2 regions of the Priestia aryabhattai genome follow, and region 1 is predicted to be linked to the other one. Evidence: riboswitches for the same ligand, from Rfam matches in the RefSeq annotation. Region 1 holds a riboswitch; the other holds the start of a gene.
What was found. Region 1 has a riboswitch for lysine ahead of lysA (diaminopimelate decarboxylase). Riboswitches for the same ligand answer to the same signal wherever they lie in the genome.
Positions count from the first base shown of each region.

Region 2: another riboswitch for lysine. It lies ahead of M3225_RS05685 (aspartate kinase); the one in region 1 lies ahead of lysA (diaminopimelate decarboxylase).

Region 1 is NZ_JAMBOQ010000002.1:1,084,479-1,092,539, forward strand. It holds gene M3225_RS12520 (PAS domain-containing sensor histidine kinase) at 1-229, opposite strand, end outside; gene M3225_RS12525 (YckD family protein) at 391-705, opposite strand; gene M3225_RS12530 (NAD(P)/FAD-dependent oxidoreductase) at 779-1,897, opposite strand; gene M3225_RS12535 (hypothetical protein) at 2,345-2,800, shown strand; lysine riboswitch at 2,815-2,997, shown strand; gene lysA (diaminopimelate decarboxylase) at 3,143-4,471, shown strand; gene M3225_RS12545 (dicarboxylate/amino acid:cation symporter) at 4,524-5,786, shown strand; gene M3225_RS29575 (hypothetical protein) at 5,925-6,059, shown strand; gene M3225_RS12550 (LysR family transcriptional regulator) at 6,362-7,273, shown strand; gene M3225_RS12555 (O-methyltransferase) at 7,322-8,008, opposite strand.
Region 2 is NZ_JAMBOQ010000001.1:1,091,192-1,099,252, reverse strand. It holds gene M3225_RS05700 (electron transfer flavoprotein subunit alpha/FixB family protein) at 1-107, shown strand, start outside; gene trxA (thioredoxin) at 305-619, shown strand; gene uvrC (excinuclease ABC subunit UvrC) at 844-2,610, shown strand; lysine riboswitch at 2,676-2,853, shown strand; gene M3225_RS05685 (aspartate kinase) at 2,995-4,227, shown strand; gene M3225_RS05680 (YslB family protein) at 4,279-4,806, opposite strand; gene M3225_RS05675 (succinate dehydrogenase cytochrome b558 subunit) at 5,296-5,904, shown strand; gene sdhA (succinate dehydrogenase flavoprotein subunit) at 5,934-7,721, shown strand; gene sdhB (succinate dehydrogenase iron-sulfur subunit) at 7,725-8,061, shown strand, end outside.

The DNA.
Region 1 (8,061 bases):
CATTTATTTGAAGCTCGTACATAAGCTTTTTCTTTTTATTTAGCGCTTCGAAAAAATGCTCATACGAGACCCATTCTTCTAGAGGTATCTTTTGATCATGAACGCTTTCACCTTGGTACATACTGTAAACAAGGTGGTTGTCTTTTTGTTTGTAAGCAAATATGATTCCTAGCTCCTCAGCTGAATGATTTTCTGCATGTAATCGGACTATTTTTTTATTTTCGTTCATCGTTCATATTTACCTACCCCTCACTAGCATCTTTCCTAATCGTCCTCATTCTCTTAATTTTACATGAGGATTTTAGAATTTACTAGATAAAGAAGCGGAATTTTCCATTCATTCACATAAAGAAAGCACCTGTATAGGCGCTTTCTTTATGTGAATATGAATTACTTTGGATGATGTGTTTTATGACAGTGCCGCTTCGGGATAAAACCATTTTGCTCCATATGCTGATAGCGATTTTCCATATGTGAAGAAATTTTTTGACTCTCCGTTTTGCTTAGCACGCCGTACTCGACATATTTTGAAAGTATTTCTTTCTTTTTTTCTAACATTTCTTTGTACAGCACAGACAATTCCTGCTTTTGCTGAGAAGTCAGCTGCACGTCTTTTGTTTCTGACTGAGGATTGTTTTCCGCTAATACAGGCGTCGCGCTCATAAATAAAAAAGCTGCTGCTGCACTTATCATAACCTTTCGCAAACAATCTACTTCCTTTCATCATATAGTAGCTATAGTTTGCGAACTTCTATTTGTTTTCATTCATTCTATTTTCTTAAGACTCGATAGCCCCTCTTATATCATAGTCGCTGAGATCAATTTCCATTTCCATTTCAAGTGCTAATTTAGCAAGCTCTGAACCAAGATAAGGGCCCGACGTTAAGCCTGAAGCTCCGAGACCATTCGCTACTAGTATTCCTTCGTAATTCGGAAGAGCCCCAATGACTGGCAAGAAGCCTGGAGTAAATGGTCGGAACCCTACCCTTGTTTCTAAGACTGTGCTTTCTGTTAAGCCGGGAGCAATTGATAAGGCCTTTGAAAAAATTTCATAAAGCCCCCCAGCCGTTACTCTCAAGTCATAACCCGTGTCGTTTTCATGTGTTGCTCCGATGACAATTTGACCTTGTTCAAACGAAAGAATATATTGGTCGCTTGGAGGCATCACAACAGGCCACTCTTTTGTATCTAAATCAGGAAGATGCAAGTGGACAATTTGCGCTTTTTGAAAGCTGGCTAAAAATTTCACTCCAAGAGGCTCTAGTAATTGATTTGCCCATGCTCCTGCTGTCACAATCGTTATACTTGCTAAAAGTGTTTGTTCATTTACGGAAACGCCCGTTACTTGATTATTTTCATAAAGAAGTTCTGCGTTTCCTTCTATTATTTTTGCACCGTTTTTCTTCGCTGCATTCACAAGTGCGCTTCGAAGAGCTCTTCCGTTAACGCGAGCGGCTCCACTAATATGAACTGAACTGTATTCTTCCGAAAGAACCGGAAACAAAGCCTGTGTTTCTTTAGCTGATAAACGTGTAATCTCGCCTATTTCGGGGGCTTCTTCCCGACGCTTATACGCTCGCTCTTCCATTTTTGCAAGCTTTTGTTCATCAGTGTGCAAGCTAATTGCTCCTACTCGCTTATATCCCGTATCCGTTTCTCCATCTTCTTCTAATTGCTGAATTAATGTTTGATAGTACCTGGCACCGCCTTTTGCTAAGCGGTACCATGCTTTATTTCGACGCTGTGAAAGCCATGGACAAACAATTCCTGCTGCTGCATCAGTAGCTTGACCAGCATCCTTGCGATCTATCAATGTCACATCTGCTCCTGCTTTTGCTAAATGATATGCTGTAGAAGCTCCAAGAATCCCAGCTCCAACTACGATGTATGTTTTCATACCAAAACACCCTTTTCTTTTCATTCTTCTAGTATTCTCATGCTATATGTATGCAATTTTAGCATAGCAAAAAAAGAAGCCACATACTAGGCGAAGCTATTTTTAGCCTATTTTTGGACCTTGCTGACTTTGACATATAGCTCCCTTCATCGTAAATAAAAGCGTTATAAGTTCTTTGACCGAGATTATAGTAGGGTGAAGCAAACCATAAATAGTGATAGTACATCTTTAACGCTGTGCTTACCGCTTTTCTATTATGGGTTCTGAATAAAAAGATAAAAGAATAAAACCACTATAATATGTAAATAAAAAGAAATAACCATTATTTTAAGGAGAGCGTATGCAATCTTCATTTGTATTATTTTTCATCATTCTTGGTTTACTATTTGGCAAGTGGCGGAGGTATCAAGAATACTATGCTACTTTGCTGTTTTGGATCACGGGGAATTGCTTTACGAAGTGCTGCTGTTTCATTACCGCGTATGGGTATTTCATCCTGTCGGTATTGATCATCTTTTTCTTCCGGATCACCTAATGGTTTCCCTTGGAATAGCTTTACTTATTTATCCGTTTGTCATACCGGTTTTTTTAGGAAGGTTGCCGCTGCATGTAAGCGGCGGCCTGTGGTGGATTCTTTTATGGGCGCTTTTATTTACTGTGATTGAGTTCATTGCTTATGTTAATCACAGTATCACTCATCATTATGGATGGTCGCTGCTGTGGTCTTTTCTCTTCAATATTGTCACGTTCTCACTCTTAGTGATTCATCAGAAGAAAGCGCTGGCTGCTTGGATTCTATCTGGAAGCTTCATAGCTTTCTTATTTATTTTTTTGATATTCCTATGCCTTAACTTTTCATTGACTAGACAGCGGAAAAGGAAATATAATAGGAATTACATTTAAATATAATTTTCCTCTCTGAGAATAGAGGTGCATGAAATCAAGAGTCACTTATTGGAGACTAATGGAGTCTGTGAAGATAAGTAAAAGGGATTTCGTGCCGAAGTATATAAACATCCATTGTGTTCATATACTGGTTCAGTATTGAATAAATGCTGAGCTGTCACAAACCATTTGGTTTGTGGAGAGCTATTGAAGAGATGTTGATGCCTAGAATGTAATAATACTTTATTATTATGAAACCAAGACGCGTGAACATCACTTCACGGGTCTTTTTTGTGTTTTTCTACTTACCATCAAAGTTCAAAGTTATAGTTGAATGATTTAAATGGAGGGATACGAATTATGTACTTACATGGAACAAGTAAAATTAACAACAGCAATCATTTAGAAATTGGGCAGTGCGATACGGTCGAGCTGAAAAAACAATACGGCACTCCCCTATACATCTACGATCAAGAATTAATTGAGACGAAATGCAAGGCCTTCCATTCAGCCTTTCAAAGAAGCGGATTTTCATATCAAATCGCCTATGCAGGGAAAGCATTTCTTTGTATGGAAATGGCTAGCCTTTTAACGAAGCTTGATATGTCATTAGATGTGGTCTCAGGAGGCGAATTATTTACAGCGCTTGAAGCGGGATATCCAGCTGAACGCATTCATTTTCATGGAAATAACAAAACGATTGAAGAAATTGAAATGGCCCTTGATGCGAATATTGGCTGTTTTGTTGTGGATAACTTCACCGAACTTGAAGTTTTACATGCCTTAGCAGCTGAGCGCAAACAGCAAGCAGCTATTCTTCTGCGTGTTACTCCAGGGATTGAAGCCCATACACATGAATATATTATGACCGGACAGGAAGACTCCAAGTTTGGATTTGGTCTTTCCAATGACCAAGCTATGAAAGCAGTAAGTTCTGCATTAGAAAAGCCTTACTATGATCTTTTAGGCATTCATTGTCATATTGGTTCGCAAATTTTTGAAGTAGATGGTTTTTCTCGCGCCATTGATATTTTAACTGATTTCTTATTCAGTATTCGTGATAAAATGGAATTTGAAGTAAAAGTTTTAAACGTAGGTGGTGGTTTTGGTATTCGTTATACCGAAAGCGACTCTCCTCTTCCGGTTGAGTATTATGTAGATGCGCTGACAGAAAAGCTAAGCCGCACGTTAACTGAACAGAATTATACCCTTCCGGAAGTCTGGATTGAGCCTGGAAGAAGCATCGTAGGAGAAGCAGGTACAACGCTTTATACAATTGGCTCAACTAAGGAGATTCCAGGTGTACGCAAATACGTAGGAATTGACGGCGGTATGACCGATAATATCCGTCCTGCCCTGTATGATGCAAAGCATGAAGCTGTCTTGGCTAATAGAGTGACGGATAAAAAAGATGAAACAGTATCAATTGCGGGGAAATGCTGTGAATCAGGAGATATGCTTATTTGGGATATCGATTTACCGCGCGTTAATCAAGGAGATTTATTAGCAGTATCCTCTACAGGTGCCTACAACTATTCAATGGCTAGCAATTACAACCGTATTCCGCGCCCTGCTGTTGTATTTGTAAAAAATGGAGAAGCTCGTCTTGCTGTAGAGCGAGAAACATACGAAGATTTGGTGCGGAAAGATGTAAAGCCAGTCGTTACTACGTATGCAATGAGCAAATGATAGCTGTTCTTGCGTAGTAAAGAAGCTATTGTTGTTTGGAGGAAATCTAACTATGATTTTAAGTGTATTTAAAACGTACAGATCATCGCTTATTCTGCTTCTCGCTATTTTAATTGGCGGGATAGCAGGATATGCTATCGGGCCCGATGTGGCAGTCGTAAAGCCCTTTGGTGATTTGTTTCTTAATTTAATGTTCATGATTATCGTTCCCCTTGTCTTTTTTAGTGTTGCTTCGGCGATTGCAAACATGAACGAAATGAAACGTCTTGGTAAAATTATGCTAGGTATTGCTGTTGTGTTTGTCGCCACTGCTGCTGTTTCAGCCGTTCTAGGCTTTTTAGGCGCATCCCTTTACAATCCGTTAAACAACGTAGATACTTCTGCCATTAAAGAATTAATGGGTGACAGTGAAAATACAGCTGAAAAAATGACGCTTTTAAATCAGCTTGTTAGTACATTTACTGTACCTGATTTTGTTCATTTATTTTCGAAAGAGCATATTTTACAATTAATTGTCTTTGCCGTCATTTTCGGTATTGCTACAACGATGGCTGGTAAAAAAGGACAGCCTATGGCGAAATTTCTGACTTCGGGTCAAGAAGTATCGATGAAGGTCGTTAAAATTGTGATGTACTATGCCCCAATTGGTTTAGGATGCTATTTTGCTACTGTAGTAGGAGAACTTGGACCAAAGATCTTACAAGGGTACGCTAGAGCATTTATTCTTTACTTATTAATTGCAATCGTTTACTATTTCGGTTTCTTTACGCTATACGCATGGATTGCTGGCGGTAAAGCAGGAATTAAGCTGTTCTGGAAAAATGCAGCCGCTCCTTCTATCACAGCTATTGCTACCTGTTCTTCTGCTGCATCTATTCCAGTCAATTTAGATGCAACAAAGAAAATGGGTGTGCCAATGGATATTGCTGAAACGGTGATTCCATTAGGAGCAAACACGCATAAAGATGGTTCTGTTATCGGTGGTATTCTAAAAATTGTTTTCTTATTCAGTTTGTTTGGCAAAGATATGACATCTGCTACGAGCATTTTAAGTATTTTAGGCGTAGCCTTTTTAGTTGGGGCTGTGATGGGAGCGATTCCTGGAGGCGGTATGATTGGCGAAATGTTAATTATTACGATTTATGGATTTTCGCCGGAAGTCCTACCCATCATTGCTGTCATTTCCACGATTATTGACGCCCCTGCTACGCTCTTAAACAGTACGGGAAATACAGTAACAGCGATGCTTGTTACAAGGTTTACAGAAGGAAAAGACTGGATTAACAAAATTATCACTACAGATAAAGTCGCCTAGTGAAAAAGCCAAGGGAAAAGCCTTAATGACTCTCCCTTGGCTTTTTTCGTATGTAGCAATATCGATAGCAATGTATAAAGCATGCAAATACGCACATTCTATAGGTATGTTTCATAACCGGACTGGAGGTGTCGTCTAATGAGTAACGCTGCAGGAGGTTCAAAGAAGAATCAACCGAATGATGCGAATCACGTAAGCGCAGAAACAAAAGCTTATCAAAAACGTCTCACTGAGCAAAACAAACAAGAGCATCAGGCTGAAGAGCGAAAATAAAATTACGTCAAAGAATGCAGAGTCTGTAACAAGCGTTCTTTGACGTAATTTTATTTTCAAACGAAGCTCCATAACACCGCTCGTTATAAGTATATCGTACAACCTCCTTTCGCATTTTTACATATTCTATTAATAGGTTTGTAAAAATCAATTTCGACAGAAACTTTAGTTCATTTCTTTTCCCTGTTTTTATTCATTAGATGTATCTTCCCTTTTTAATCAGCGCATTTACAGTAAATAATTTAATGGTTAAAATAAAGAGTAAAGAAAAAGGATAAGCAGTTGCAGAAATGGAGTTTCACATGGAAATCAGAGACTTAGAATACTTTATAGAGGTAGCGAACCATAAAAATTTCACAAAGGCAGCGCTGCAAGTTCATTTGTCACAAACGGCTTTAAGTAAAGCCGTCAAAAAAGTAGAAAATGAACTTGGATTTGAGCTTCTTGATCGTTCGACAAGAGAATTAAAGCTAACCGATGCAGGAGAGGTTGTGTATCACCAGGCAACGAAAGCTCTGTACGTGTTAAAAGACATGCCTCACTTGTTGGGCGATTTAATGAACTTGCAAACAGGGCAAATCAAGATGGGAGTCCCTCCGCTCATCGGGACCTTGTTTTTCCCGAAGATTGCAAAAGCATTTAATGAACAATACCCTAAAGTATCTCTAGAGCTTATTGAATTTGGAGCAAAAAAAATTGAAGCACTTGTAGAAGAGGCCGGTGTAGATATGGGGATTGTTATGCTTCCTCTCACAAGCGGTCATGATGATCATTTTCACGTATACCCGTTCGTTAAGGAAAGATTCCTTTTATACGCGCATAAAAACCATCCTTTAGCGAAACGTTCTTCCGTTTGGATGAAAGAACTGGAACACGAAAAATTTATTATGTTCAGTGAAGAATTTACGCTGCACGACCGGTTAATCCAAGATGCTTTAAAATCAGGATTTATGCCTTCCATAGCGTATAAAAGTTCTCAATGGGATTTAATTATTGAATTAACAGCAGCAGAATTAGGTATTGCTATTTTACCCGAATCGCTTTATGCCAAAGTGCAGGATCCCAATATTATTACGGTACCTATTGCAGATCCAAAAATGATGTGGGAACTTGGAATTATTCTGTTAAAAGAACGCTACAGTTCATTTGCTGTAAGAGAGCTGATTAGTTTTTTAACAGAAAAACTAATGACAAATAAGTTGGACGCAAATTAAACAAAACCCTCTTTTTACAGAAGAGGGTTTTTTCGTATATAAATTCTGTCATTCAACAATTCCTAAAATGAATCCATCATAGCCTTTGCTTCCAACGGTTTGTATCGCCGTGGCGCTGATTCTTTTTTCTTTAGCTAGAGAATTCATAAATTGACGAATTCCCTTTACATTTTCATCTTCACTTTCTGAATTCACCACATGCCCTTGACGAACAACATTATCACAAATAATCAAACTTCCTTTTTTAGATAATTCTAGAGCCCACTTTAAGTAATTTGGGTTATTCGGCTTATCAGCATCAATAAAGATAATATCAAACGGATCTGTTCCCTTCTCCTTTAACACAGCTAATGTATCAAGGCCGGGTCCGACAATGACTTCTACTAAGTGACTTACTCCCGCTCTTTTTAAATTAGCTCTTGCTACTTCTGCATGCTGAGCGCTTAATTCCAGCGTAATAAGCTGCCCATCTTTCGGAAGAGCTCTGGCTAGCCAAATGGTACTGTACCCTCCAAGAGTACCAATTTCTAAAATGCGTTTAGCTCCTTTTAACGTAGCTAACAAATGCAGAAACTTCCCTTGACTAGGAGATACGTCGATGGCAGGTAATCCAGCCTCTTGATTTGCCTTCAATACCTCATCAAGAATAGGGTCTGATCCAATGAGTTTATTGTTCATATAGAGATCTACTTCGTTCCAAATTTCATATATAGACATGTCCATACTCCTCCACATAACTGATAAAGGCTTTATCGTTATTTAAACAATAATACAACTTATGGCAATAA
Region 2 (8,061 bases), on a different contig from region 1:
AAGCGAACATTTTTAAAGTAGCTGATTACGGAATCGTTGGAGATTTATTTGAAGTAGTACCCCTTCTAACAGAAGAATTCAAAAAGATGAAAGTACAGTCTGCATAAATAGTAAAAGTCCTTTTATTTAAAAGGGCTTTTTTTACATGGAAAAAGAAATTTTCTACGCATGTTTTTAGGCAAATTGTACAAACTAGAGCGGAGAATAAACAGTATAAATGTAAGCAAAAAGTTAGCAAACCTTATTTGAAGGTGATATACTGTGAGTAGAATTTGGATATTGCATATATTTAGGAGGAATTAAAATGGCTATTGCACATGCTACAGATAAAAACTTTACAGATGAAATTAAATCAGGCCTAGTGCTTGTTGACTTTTGGGCACCATGGTGTGGACCTTGTAAAATGATTGCTCCAGTTCTTGAAGAAATTGATGGCGAACTTAACGATAAAGTTAAAATCGTGAAAGTAGACGTTGATGAAAATCAAGAAACAGCTGGAAAATTTGGTGTTATGAGTATCCCAACTTTAGTATTATTCAAAGATGGAGAGAAAGTTGACCAAGTAGTTGGTTTCCAACCAAAAGAAGCATTAACAGAATTAATTAATAAACACGCGTAAGTCAAAACCTAGCTCAGGCTAGGTTTTTTCTTTTTCTCCACTTTTTCTCTTTTGGGAATACTTTTATTTAGCGAATATGCGTTCGTTTGTTTTATACTAGATGTAAGGAACACCGTCATAAATCCGGCTTATGTGCATGTATTGTAAGGCAAGAAAGAATGTAGGTTACGCTTCATAAGCGATTGTATAGATGGATAGAGTAAGAGAAGAGGAAGGAGAAAAGTATGAACGATTATTTAAAAGAAAAGCTGGCTATTTTACCGGATCAGCCCGGCTGTTACTTGATGAAAGATAAATATGGAACGGTCATTTACGTAGGAAAAGCAAAAGTATTAAAAAATCGAGTACGCTCCTACTTTACCGGATCTCATGACGGAAAGACGCTTCGACTTGTAAACGACATTGTCGATTTTGAATATATCGTCACATCTTCTAATTTAGAAGCGCTTATTTTAGAAATGAATTTAATTAAAAAGCATGATCCAAAATACAATATCATGCTTAAAGATGATAAGGGTTATCCCTTTATTAAGATTACAGCTGAAAAACAGCCCCGACTTGTTATTACAAGAAAAATAAAAAAAGATAAAGGAAAATACTTCGGTCCTTACCCTAACGTTCAAGCTGCAAATGAAACAAAGCGGCTTCTTGATCGCATTTATCCATTAAGAAAGTGCTCCACCATGCCAGACAGGCCTTGTTTGTATTACCATATCGGACAATGTCTAGCTCCTTGCGTAAAAGAAGTAAAAGAAGAGCAAAACAAACAAATTATTGAAAATATCACGCGGTTTTTAAATGGTGGATATGAGCATGTCAAAACAGAGTTAACCGAAAAAATGTTAAAAGCTTCAGAAGAACTTGACTTTGAACGGGCTAAAGAATATCGAGATCAAATTGCTCATATCGAAGCGACAATGGAAAAGCAAAAAGTAACGTTTAATGATTTTGTTAATCGAGATGTGTTTGGCTACTCTTATGATAAAGGCTGGATGTGTGTTCAAGTTTTCTTTATTCGCCAAGGGAAATTAATTGAGCGAGAAGTTTCTATGTTTCCTTTTTATAAAGAGCCAGAAGAAGATTTCTTAACTTTTATCGGTCAGTTTTATGCCAAAAATATTAAGCCAAAAGAAGTGATGGTTCCAGCAACGATTGATGCAGAGTTAGCTGAGAAATTAGTAGAAGTAGAGGTTCAGCATCCAAAGCGAGGCAAAAAGAAAGAATTAGTAGAGCTTGCGTGCAAAAATGCAAAAATTGCGCTCGGTGAAAAATTCTATTTAATTGAACGAGATGAAGAGCGCACGGTTGGCGCAGTTGAACGGTTAGGAGAAGAGCTTGGAATTGCCGCTCCTTATCGGATTGAAGCATTTGATAACTCAAATATTCAAGGGACAGATCCAGTTTCTGCGATGATTGTTTTTGTTGATGGGAAACCGGAAAAGAAAGAATATCGCAAATATAAAATTAAGACCGTACAGGGACCAGATGATTACAGTTCCATGAAAGAAGTAGTTCGCAGACGGTATTCCAGAGCGTTAAAAGAAGGTCTTCCGCTTCCAGATTTAATTGTCGTAGATGGAGGCAAAGGGCATTTAGCTGCGGTGCAGGACGTTCTCGAAAACGAATTGGGACTTTTAGTGCCTACAGCAGGTCTTGTCAAAGATGATAAGCACAGAACCTCCAATCTGATGATTGGTGAGCCTCCTCAAATCATACCGCTTGAACGCAATAGTCAAGAATTTTATTTGCTTCAGCGAATTCAAGATGAAGTTCACCGCTTTGCGATTACCTTCCACCGTCAAGTGCGCTCTAAGTCCGCTTTTCAGTCCGTTCTGGACAACATTCCAGGAGTGGGAGAAAAGCGTAAAAAAGCTTTGTTAAAGCATTTTGGTTCCGTGAAAAAATTGAAAGAAGCAACGGTTGAAGATATTCGAAATTCAGGTGTTCCTCAAAACATCGCTGAAAAAATTTATGAAACATTGCAAAAATAGTCTTGAAATAATAGAAAATGTTTGATAAGCTATTAACTAATTTCATACGACACTTCATCAAATGAAGTGAAGATAGAGGTGCAAATTTAATCAGTACGTATCAGGAAGGGTATGAGCCCTTATGAATGATGCGGAAAGGGAAATTTGCCGAAGTGAACATTACCTCATAGTAATGATTGCTGGTTCTGCGTTGAATAAACGTAGGATTGTCAAGATGTAGATTCTTGGAGAGCTATCTCACGGCAGTGGACGGTTATGTTTTATAATTTTCGTTCGTTAAGCAATGAGAGCTCATCTCATTGCTTTTTTTATTGTCTGAGTAAAAAAATTTAGCTTCTCATCATCCTGCATATGCAAATTTATTGAAAAGGAATGAACAAAATTATGGCATTAATCGTTCAAAAATTTGGTGGAACATCTGTTGGTTCTGTTGAACGTATTCAACATGTAGCAAACCGTGTTATTCAAGAAGCAGAGCGCGGTAACCAAGTAGTCGTTGTTGTATCCGCAATGGGCAAAACCACAGATGCACTGGTGAAATTAGCAAGTGATATTACGGACAGTCCAAGCAAACGCGAAATGGATATGCTTCTTACAACTGGAGAACAAGTGACGATTTCACTGTTAACGATGGCTCTTCAATGCAAAGGGTATGAAGCAACTTCGCTAACAGGTTGGCAAGCTGGCATCCAGACGGAAGCAGTTCACAGCAATGCACGAATCCAGCACATTGACACGACTCGTATTCAACGTCAGTTAGATAGCGGACGAATCGTAGTAGTAGCTGGATTCCAAGGCTGTTCAGAAGATGGAAGCATTACAACATTAGGTCGAGGCGGCTCTGACACGACGGCAGTAGCTCTTGCCGCGGCACTAAAAGCTGCAAAATGTGATATTTATACAGATGTAACAGGAGTGTTTACGACAGATCCGCGCTATGTAGAAGATGCTCGTAAGCTTCACTCTATTTCATATGACGAAATGTTAGAATTAGCCAATTTGGGAGCAGGGGTGCTGCATCCGCGTGCTGTTGAGTTTGCAAAAAATTATCAGGTACCGCTAGAAGTACGCTCAAGCTTAGAAAACGAGAATGGAACGATTGTTGAGGAGGAAGTTTCAATGGAACAAAACTTAGTCGTAAGAGGAATTGCGTTTGAAGATAATATTTCACGGGTGACAATTGAAGGGTTAAACAACGAGTTACAAACTCTTTCTACTATTTTTACAGCATTAGCAAAAGAACAGTTAAATGTGGATATTATTATTCAAAACGTAACGGCTAATAATCGTCTATCCATCTCATTTTCTATTAAAACCGTAGACGTAGAAGCTGCTCTTGCTGTCTTAAAAGAGTATAAATCTACTTTAGGATATACGCGTATTGAACATGAAAGCAGCCTGGCTAAAGTATCAATTGTCGGATCCGGTATGATTTCTAATCCAGGTGTTGCAGCCGAAATGTTTGAAGTACTGGCAGGAGAGAAAATTGAAGTGAAGATGGTCAGCACGTCTGAAATTAAAGTATCTACAGTTGTACCGCATGCTGATATGGTAAAAGCTGTTGAGACGCTTCACGTAGCATTTGAACTAGAAGAGCAGCAAGCAGTGCAAGTATAAAGAATAGAAAAAAGACGTGGTATCTCCACGTCTTTTATATATAAGTATTTCTTACTTTTTATAACGCTCCGCACGTGTTTCGGTAGGTAAGATATCTTTTCGATCCCACTGCACGGAAATCAGCACTTTTCCGTTCTTTTCTTTAGGCGTTAAATAGGCTTCTGTTAGGCAGTTGTTTTGCCGCTGAATCTGTTCGGCTACAAATCCTGACTCAAGATGAAACGAACAAGTTTCCTGCTGAAATCTTTTGCTGACTACATCACCTGATAATTCAAGCTCTAATGAGTATTTATCTTTTTTTGCAAGCGTCAGTGTTCCCCAGGAGGCTGCTTTAAAAAAAGCGATGATTTCATCCATTGTATTTAATGGATATTTACGCGCAAGGTGTTTTCCTGCCCAGTATGAGATCGTATTCGTTTCGTCTCCAAGAAGCTCTGGAATTAAAACGTCGCGCAAAAGGCTGTATCCGAAATATGGAACGTGATCAAGAGCTCTCCCTGTTTCAGCTGCGACATTAGGTTCTGATGTTTCCATCGTCTCTTCAAGTTCTTGCTGTGATTCTGTTTGTAAATTGCTCATGCTTTCCCCTCTTTCTTTACTACTATTATATACAAATCTAAAAAACCTCTCACGCATTTTTTTGATAAATTGTAAGAGGATCTTTATTATGGTAAAAAGAGTTATATGTAAAGATGAAAAAACCATAAAACTCCTTTTAAAAGGGTACTTTTACCTGTGTAAATGTTTTGTGAACTTGTTTACAATAAAAGCATAAAGTAAACGCTTACTTAATTGTGGCAAGCAATAATATAATAGAAAGAAAAAATCTTTAACATCAATGTAGTAAGCGTTAACAAATTTAAAATTTTATAAATTTATATTTTATAGAAGATTTAAATATCTTGCCTTGACGCTCTTAATCGATGGGAGTAAAATTAACCTGTCACATACTTTATTAGGAAATGCAAAGGTTTTCATTTCCTGTATTCACGATTAATCTATTTGTCTAGTGGGAGTAAGAAAGTTCTTCACAAACTATGTTCATTTAACTAAGGGGGGTCTACGCAGATGGCGGCAAACAGAGAGTTTCAATATCGGAGAATCCATTCATTACTTGGAGTAATACCAATCGGGATTTTCTTAACACAGCATTTAGTTGTGAATCATTTCGCGACAAAGGGAGAAGAATCATTTAATCAAGCAGCTCACTTCATGGAGAGCTTACCTTTCCGCTATGCTCTAGAAATTTTCATTATTTTCTTACCAATCGTTTTTCACGCAATATACGGTCTTTACATCGCATTCACTGCTAAAACAAACGTTAACAACTATGGATTTTTCCGTAACTGGATGTTTATCCTTCAGCGTGTTTCAGGTGTAATCACACTTATCTTCATCACATGGCACGTATGGGAAACCAGAATACAAGCTGCGCTTGGAAAAGAAGTAGATTTTCAAATGATGGAACAAATTTTAAGCAACCCGGCAATGCTTGCATTCTACATAGTTGGTGTTGTATCTACAATCTTCCACTTTGCAAACGGTCTATGGTCATTTGGCGTTAGCTGGGGGTTAACTGTAACACCACGTTCTCAAAGAATTTCAACTTATGTGACATTAGCAATCTTCTTAGCACTTACATTCGTAGGTGTTCGTACATTATTCGCATTTGCATAAAATTAAGGTTTCGAAGGAGTGGGGTTCCGATGAGTAACGGAAAAATCATCGTAGTCGGTGGCGGTTTAGCTGGCTTGATGGCAACAATAAAAATTGCTGAGTCTGGCAAGCAAGTAGATTTATTTTCACTAGTTCCGGTAAAAAGATCTCACTCAGTTTGCGCGCAAGGTGGAATTAACGGAGCCGTAAATACAAAAGGTGAAGGGGATTCACCATGGGAACACTTTGATGACACAGTGTATGGCGGCGACTTTTTAGCCAACCAGCCACCTGTAAAAGCAATGTGTGAAGCAGCTCCTGGTATTATTCACTTACTTGACCGCATGGGTGTTATGTTTAACCGTACTCCTGAGGGTTTGTTAGACTTCAGACGATTTGGCGGTACGCAGCATCACCGTACGGCTTTTGCTGGAGCAACAACGGGTCAACAATTACTATACGCATTAGATGAACAGGTTCGCCGTTATGAAGTTGCCGGACTTGTGACAAAGTACGAAGGATGGGAATTCCTAGGCGCTGTACTGGATGATGATCGTACCTGTCGCGGAATTTCAGCACAGAATTTAAAATCAATGGAAATCAAAACGTTCCCTGCTGATGCAGTTATTATGGCTACAGGTGGACCTGGGATTGTCTTTGGAAAATCAACAAACTCGGTTATTAATACAGGTTCAGCAGCCTCTATTGTATATCAGCAAGGTGCATACTATTCAAACGGAGAGTTTATTCAAATTCATCCAACTGCTATTCCGGGAGATGACAAGCTTCGTCTTATGAGTGAATCTGCTCGGGGAGAAGGCGGACGCGTTTGGACATATAAAGACGGTAAACCTTGGTATTTCTTAGAGGAAAAATATCCGGCATACGGTAACTTGGTACCTCGTGATATTGCAACTCGTGAAATTTTCGACGTCTGCGTAGCGCAGAAGTTAGGAATTAACGGAGAGAACATGGTTTATCTTGACCTTTCACATAAAGATCCAAAAGAGCTAGACATTAAACTTGGAGGTATCATTGAAATCTATGAAAAATTCATGGGTGATGATCCACGCAAGGTACCAATGAAAATTTTCCCAGCCGTACACTATTCAATGGGCGGTTTATGGGTGGATTACGATCAAATGACAAATATTCCTGGCTTATTCGCAGCTGGTGAGTGTGATTATTCACAGCACGGAGCGAACCGTTTAGGGGCAAACTCATTATTATCAGCTATTTATGGTGGTATGGTTGCGGGTCCTAAAGCTGTTGAATATATCAATGGTTTAGAAAAGAGCGCAGATGCTATTTCTTCAAGCGTATATGATCGTCATGTGAAAGAAGAAGAAGAGAAATGGAACAATATCATGAATCTTCAAGGTACAGAAAATGCATACGTTCTTCATAAAGAGCTAGGGGAATGGATGACTGACAACGTGACAGTCGTACGATACAATGACAAACTGTTAAAAACAGATGAAAAGATTCAAGAGTTAATTGAACGTTATGATCGTATTAACATTAATGACACGGCCAAATGGAGTAATCAAGCGGCAACATTTACTCGTCAGCTGCAAAACATGCTTCAGCTTTCACGTGTTGTAACGCTAGGAGCTTACAACCGTAACGAGAGTCGCGGTGCTCATTATAAGCCGGATTTCCCAGATCGTAACGATGAAGAATTCTTAAAAACAACAATGGCATCTTTCGTTGATAAGAAAACGGCTCCTTCTTTCCATTATGAAGAGGTAGACGTATCGTTAATCAAACCGCGTAAGCGCGACTACACAAAGAAAAAAGATGAAAAACCCAAAAAACAACAAGAGGGGGTTCGTTAATCAATGAGTGAACAACAAACAGTCCAAAAGACAGTGCGCTTCATTATTACACGTCAAGATTCAGCTGAATCTGCTCCTTACAATCAGGAGTTTGAAATTCCGTATCGTCCGAATATGAACGTTATTTCAGCACTGATGGAAATTAGACGTAACCCTGTTGATGCTTCAGGTAAAGAGGTTGCTCCGATAAACTGGGAAATGAACTGTTTAGAGGAAGTATGCGGAGCCTGTTCAATGGTTATCAACGGTAAACCTCGTCAGTCATGTACAGCTCTTGTTGATAAACTAGAACAGCCGATTCGCTTGCAGCCAATGAAAACATTCCCTGTTGTTCGTGATT